2 regions of the Cedecea davisae genome follow, and region 2 is predicted to be linked to the other one. Evidence: predicted binding sites of a transcription regulator. Region 2 holds the regulator's gene; the other holds the start of a gene.
The links. The regulator sigma-54, encoded in region 2, starts transcription at its own class of promoters, with help from an activator protein. The targets are predictions, from matches to a motif close to GTTGGCACANNTTTCGCTNT.
Positions count from the first base shown of each region.

Region 1: the regulator sigma-54 is predicted to act here: its motif matches at 2,098-2,117, upstream of ACG1VR_RS18655 (pyridoxal-phosphate-dependent aminotransferase family protein).

Region 1 covers NZ_CP172054.1:3,902,225-3,905,635, reverse strand. Annotated here, with positions in the region: gene ACG1VR_RS18665 (gamma-glutamyltransferase family protein) at 1-1,019, opposite strand, end outside; gene ACG1VR_RS18660 (MurR/RpiR family transcriptional regulator) at 1,142-1,981, shown strand; gene ACG1VR_RS18655 (pyridoxal-phosphate-dependent aminotransferase family protein) at 2,167-3,408, shown strand; gene hpxK (allantoate amidohydrolase) at 3,408-3,411, shown strand, end outside.
Region 2 covers NZ_CP172054.1:337,152-340,562, reverse strand. Annotated here, with positions in the region: gene lptA (lipopolysaccharide ABC transporter substrate-binding protein LptA) at 1-390, shown strand, start outside; gene lptB (LPS export ABC transporter ATP-binding protein) at 397-1,122, shown strand; gene rpoN (RNA polymerase factor sigma-54) at 1,171-2,604, shown strand; gene hpf (ribosome hibernation promoting factor) at 2,627-2,914, shown strand; gene ptsN (PTS IIA-like nitrogen regulatory protein PtsN) at 2,997-3,411, shown strand, end outside.

The DNA of each region.
Region 1 (3,411 bases), 1.4 Mb from region 2:
TCTCCCGGCCCTTTGCCTTTGCCCCAGGGTGCAGCGCTCTGGTCGCTGACCTGCTCTGCCAGCAAATCAAGCGCCTCGGGCTCCAGCAGGTTTTGAACCGGATCGGGTATATGGCGCGGATCGGTAATATGGCGGTCACGCAGGGCAAAAGCTTTTTTGGTCGCCTCGACGATGCGGTGTACGGTTTGCGCCTCACTGGCTTCGGCCATGTGCAGGCGATCTGTAATGCCGAGGATAGCCAGCGAGACCAGCCCCTGCGTGGGTGGCGCGAGGTTGAAAATCTCTCCGGCCTGGTGTTCAAGGCGAAGCGGCTTGCCGCGTTTTGCCCGGTGGTTTGCCAGATCCTCCCCGGTAACCGGGATGCCCAAAGCCGCCAGTTCCTCCGCTATCAGGGCCGCCAGCGGGCCGCGATAAAAACTATCCAGGCCTTCTACGGTCAGGCGCGAGAGCGTTTCTGCCAGTTTTGGCTGCGTAAAACGGCTGCCGGTGGCGGGAATCTCCCCGCGCTGCAGGAAGGTTTGCGCGAAGCCGGGAACATCGGCCAGCTCGGCGTATTTGCTTTGGGTCGCGTTTGCCTGCGAGGCGGTAACCGGAATGCCGTCTGCCGCATAGCGAATAGCATCCGCCAGCAGGCGCGAAAGCGGTATCTGGCCGCCGCCAAGCTCCGCTGAAACTTTTAATGCTTCCGCCCAGCCGCTGAGCGTGCCGGGAACCGTTAATGCAGATTTGCTTCCACGATGGGGAATTGCCGTGTCTCCGGCATAAAAGTCCAGGGTCGCCAGCGAGCCGGCCGCCCCGCTTGCGTCGAGGGTGATGGGGTCCCCTTCCGGCGGGACAATCAGCCAGAAGCCGTCGCCGCCGATGCCGTTCATATGGGGGTAAACCACCGTAATAGTTGCGGCTGCGGCGACCATAGCTTCTATGGCATCGCCGCCCTGGCGCAGAACGGCCAGCGCGCTTTCGCTGGCCAGGTGGTGGGGCGCTACCGCCATGCCGCTGGGGGCCATATTGCTTTGCATGTTGTTATTCTCTTGCAGATGTTGCGCTCGGATAGGCAAAGCAGAAGCAAGAGATGTTCCAGGTTGACGAAGATCGTTTCACTGTGTCAGGCTGCGCTGAAACGAAAGTTACAGGAGTCGGAATGAAACAGTTAGATGAGCGTTTGCGGGCCTCATGGGCGCTATTTTCCCCGCAGGAGCAGCGCGTAGCTTCGTTCATTGTCGATCATTTTGACGACCTGATTAGCTATAACAGCGCCGAGCTGGCGCGGCTTTCCGGGGTATCAAAGGCTACCGTAAGCCGCTTGTTTAAACGCTTGGGCTATGAGCGTTATAAAGATATGCGCGACGAGCTGCGAATCCTGCGCCAGAGCGGCATGCCGCTGACGGAAAATCGTGATGCGGTGCAGGGCAACACGCTGCTGGCGAGGCACTACAAGCAGGAAATGGCCAATCTGACCAATCTGGTGAATCAGCTGGATTCGGCTCAGTTTGCCGAGGTGGTTAATGCCCTGGTCAGCGGAAAGCGTTTGTTTATCATCGGGATGCGAAATTCATGGCCGGTGGCGATGCACCTCCGCCAGCAGCTGCTGCAAATTCGCAGCGGGGTGCTGCTCCTGCCGCAGCCGGGGCAGACGCTGGCGGAAGAGCTGGTGGATATCGGCCCGGACGATTGCGTGGTTGCCGTGGCATTTCGCCGCAGGCCGCGCATCATCAAGCCTCTGCTCGCCAGTTTGCAGCAGCGCGGTATACCGCTGGTGGTGCTGAGCGAATCTTCTTCCTCCGGCCTGGCGGCTTATTCCCGCTGGCACCTGAGCGCGCCGCTCGACAGCGTCTCCGCTTTCGACAGCTATAGCAGCGCCATGAGCCTGGTGAATTTACTCGCGAACGCGGTGCTGCATGAGTCATTGACCAGCGGGCGTCAGCGTATCCATAATATCGCAGAATTGTATACAGAGCTGGACGAGCTGGAACAGCGTTAATGCTCCACCCTGGTGCAGTTGCACGGTCGGGGTGAGCCAGAATGGTTCATCATCCTTACTTCACTCTTTTTTTCCGCGCTGGCCCGACGCATCAGCCGGAAAAAAATTTGCCTGCGGCTGGCACATTAGTTGCAAAAGAAACGCATAAGAATCTTTTGTTTCAATCTCAGACTCAAGGAACCGCCATGTTTGATATTCAGCACTTCCCACAAATCAATCCGCCGCACCGTTTGCTGATGGGCCCTGGCCCGATCAACGCCGATCCGCGAGTATTGCGCGCCATGGCGAGCCAGCTTATCGGGCAGTATGACCCGGTGATGACGGGCTATATGAATGAAGTGATGGTGCTGTACCGTGAGCTTTTCCGTACCGAAAACAAATGGACGATGCTGGTAGATGGCACTTCACGCGCCGGTATCGAGGCTATTTTGCTGTCGGCTATTCGGCCCGGAGACAAAGTGCTGGTGCCGGTTTTTGGCCGCTTCGGCCATCTGCTGTGTGAGATTGCCCGCCGCTGCCGCGCCGAAGTTCACACCATTGAAGTGCCGTGGGGAGAAGTTTTCAGCCCGCAGCAAATTGAAGATGCCATCAAAAAGGTGAAACCTCGCCTGCTGCTGACGGTTCAGGGCGATACTTCCACCACCATGCTGCAACCGCTGGCGGAGCTGGGGGATATTTGCCGTCGCCACGGCGTGCTGTTCTATACCGATGCTACCGCTTCGTTCGGCGGCAACGAGCTGCTAACCGATGCATGGGGGCTGGATGCGGTTTCCGCTGGGCTGCAAAAATGCCTCGGCGGCCCGTCCGGCAGCTCGCCGGTAACCCTTAGCCCGCAGATGGAAGAAGTTATCCGCCGCCGTAAATGCGTAGAGGAAGGGATCCGTACCGCCGCGCACCAGGACGGCGACGATGAGATGATCTACTCCAACTATTTCGATCTCGGCATGGTGATGGACTACTGGGGGCCGGAGCGGCTTAACCACCACACCGAAGCCACCAGCATGCTGTTTGCCGCCCGAGAGTGCGCTCGCATTATTCTGGAAGAAGGGCTGGAAACCGGGATCGCTCGCCACGAACTGCACGGCAGGGCGATGGTCGCGGGTATTCAGGGTATGGGGCTGGAAACCTTCGGCGACTTAAACCACAAAATGAATAACGTGCTGGGCGTAGCTATTCCTTCTCAGGTTCATGGGGAAGAAGTTCGCAAGCTGCTGCTGGAAGACTTCCACATCGAAATCGGCACTTCTTTCGGCCCGCTTCAGGGCAAAATCTGGCGCATCGGCACTATGGGCTATAACGCCCGTAAAGACTGCGTGCTGCAAACGCTTACCGCCCTGGAAGCGGTGCTCAACCGGCTTGGGTTTAAAACCGTGCAGGGTGAAGCGATGCAGGCGGCATGGAACGTTTACGCTCAGGGAGCCAGCTAATGG
Region 2 (3,411 bases):
ACCGGTAACGTCGTGGTGACTCAGGGCAGTATCAAAATCAACGCCGATAAAGTTGTCGTCACCCGTCCCGGCGGTGAGCAGGGCAAAGAGGTGATCGACGGCTACGGCAACCCGGCAACCTTCTACCAAATGCAGGACAGCGGGAAGCCGGTAAAAGGCCACGCCTCCACCATGCATTATGAGCTGGCCAACGACTTCGTCGTGCTGACCGGTAAAGCTTACCTGGAACAGCTGGACAGCAATATCACCGGCGACAAGATAACTTACCTGGTGAAAGAGCAAAAAATGCAGGCGTTTAGCGATAAAGGCAAGCGAGTCACCACCGTGCTGGTGCCGTCTCAGTTGCAAAACAAAAACGGCCAGCAGCCGGCACAGAAAAAGAGTAACTAATTCGTTATGGCAACTTTAATTGCGAAAAACCTGGCTAAAGCCTACAAGGGCCGCCGCGTGGTCGAAGACGTCAGCCTGACCGTTAAATCAGGCGAAATCGTTGGGCTGCTCGGGCCAAACGGCGCCGGTAAAACCACGACGTTTTATATGGTTGTAGGTATCGTGCCTCGCGATGCGGGCAATATCATCATTGATGATGAAGACATCAGCCTGCTTCCGCTACACGCCCGCGCACGTCGTGGTATCGGCTATCTGCCTCAGGAAGCCTCTATTTTCCGCCGCCTGAGCGTTTTCGATAATCTGATGGCGGTGTTGCAGATTCGCGATGACCTGACCTCAGAGCAGCGCGAAGATCGCGCCAACGAGCTGATGGAAGAGTTCCACATCTCTCATCTGCGCAATAGCCTTGGGCAGTCGCTGTCCGGCGGGGAGCGCCGCCGCGTTGAAATAGCCCGCGCGCTGGCAGCAAACCCAAAATTCATCCTGCTGGATGAACCTTTTGCCGGCGTAGACCCGATCTCCGTAATTGATATCAAACGCATCATCGAGCATCTGCGCGACAGCGGCCTCGGCGTGCTGATTACCGACCATAACGTCCGCGAAACGCTGGCCGTCTGCGAACGCGCCTATATCGTTAGCCAGGGCCACCTGATTGCCCACGGCACGCCGGAAGAAATCCTTGAAGACGAGCAAGTTAAGCGAGTCTATCTGGGCGAAGAGTTCAGACTCTGATAGGGTGGGAAGTCTTACACGACTTATTTGAGGACGTTTGCTCTGAACATGAAGCAAGGTTTGCAATTACGGCTTAGCCAACAACTTGCTATGACGCCCCAGCTACAGCAGGCAATTCGCCTGTTGCAGCTCTCGACGTTAGAGCTTCAGCAAGAACTCCAGCAGGCACTGGACAGCAATCCATTGCTTGAGCAAACCGACCTGCATGATGAAATCGATACTCAGGAAATGCCTGAGAGCGAAGCCATGGACACCCGCGAAGCCCTCGAACAGAAAGATATGCCGGAGGAGCTGCCGCTGGACGCCAGTTGGGATGAGATCTACACCGCAGGAACCCCTTCAGGCACCGGCACCGACTATCTCGACGATGAGCTTCCCGTTTATCAGGGTGAAACAACCCAGTCGCTTCAGGACTACCTGATGTGGCAAGTTGACCTGACGCCCTTCTCCGACACGGACACCGCGATTGCAACTTCGATAGTCGACGCGGTAGACGAAACCGGGTATCTAACCGTCCCGCTGGAAGACATTCTGGAAAGCATGGGCAACGACGAGGTCACGCTCGATGAAGTCGAAGCGGTGCTTAAGCGTATTCAGCGCTTCGATCCGGTAGGGGTGGCGGCGAGAGATTTGCGCGACTGCCTGCTGATCCAACTTTCTCAATTCGCCAAAGAAACGCCCTGGCTGGCTGAAGCTCGCCTGATTGTTAGCGATCATTTAGATCTGCTGGCTAACCACGATTTCCGCGCCTTAATGCGCGTAACAAGAATCAAAGAAGACGTGCTGAAAGAGGCCATGTGCCTGATTCAGTCGCTTGACCCACGCCCCGGCCAGTCCATTCAAACCGGCGAGCCTGAATACGTTATTCCGGACGTGCTGGTGCGTAAGCTACAGTCACGCTGGACCGTAGAGCTTAACTCCGACAGCATTCCCCGTCTCAAAATCAACCAGCAATATGCCGCCATGGGCGGAAATACCCGCAATGACAGCGATTCGCAGTTTATTCGCAGTCACCTGCAGGAAGCGAAGTGGTTGATTAAAAGTCTCGAAAGCCGCAATGATACGCTGTTACGCGTTAGCCGCTGCATTGTGGAGCAGCAGCAGGGCTTTTTTGAGCATGGCGAAGAGCACATGAAGCCGATGGTGCTGGCGGATATTGCCCAGGCGGTAGAGATGCACGAATCGACCATCTCAAGGGTGACGACGCAGAAGTATTTGCACAGCCCGCGCGGCATTTTTGAATTGAAGTATTTCTTCTCCAGCCATGTCAGTACCGAAGGCGGCGGCGAAGCCTCCTCAACGGCAATTCGTGCGCTGGTGAAGAAGTTAATAGCTGCGGAAAACCCCGCCAAACCTCTGAGCGACAGTAAATTAACCTCAATGCTGTCGGATCAGGGTATTATGGTGGCACGCCGCACAGTTGCGAAGTACCGAGAATCTTTATCCATTCCACCGTCAAACCAGCGTAAACAGCTGGTGTGACTTCACCGATAAGGAAGACACTATGCAGCTCAACATTACAGGGCAAAACGTCGAGATAACCGATGCACTGCGTGATTTTTTGAACGCTAAGTTTGCCAAACTGGAGCAGTACTTCGAAAGAATCAACCAGGTCTATATTGTATTAAAGGTGGAAAAAGTAACTCATGCGGCGGATGCTACGCTGCACGTGAACGGTGGAGAACTGCATGCCAGCGCCGAAGGCCAGGACATGTATGCCGCGATTGACGGACTGATTGATAAACTGGCCCGACAGTTAACAAAACACAAAGATAAACTAAAACAGCACTGATAATCCGGGCATCAGATGTGCATACGGTCGGCCCGCTGCCTGTGTAGCGGGCCGTTCGCACAAAAAATGCTTAGGTGAACTTATGATGAACAACGATTCGGCTCTACAACTGAGCAATGTCCTTAACCAGGAATGTACTCGCAGTGGCGTCCACTGCCAGAGTAAAAAACGTGCGCTGGAAATTATCAGCGAACTGGCAGCAAAACAGCTTGGCCTGCCGCCGCAGGTCGTTTTCGAAGCCGTATTAACCCGCGAACGTATGGGCAGTACCGGCATTGGCAACGGCATTGCAATTCCCCACGGCAAGCTTGAGGAAGATACGCTGCGCGCCGTTGGCGTCTTTATCCAGCTGGAAACGCCTATTGCTTTTGATGCTATCGACAACCAGCCGGTGGACTTGCTGTTCGCGCTGCTGGTGCCGGCGGATCAAACCAAGACCCACCTTCATACGCTGTCTCTGGTGGCGAAGCGTCTGGCGGATAAAACCATTTGCCGCC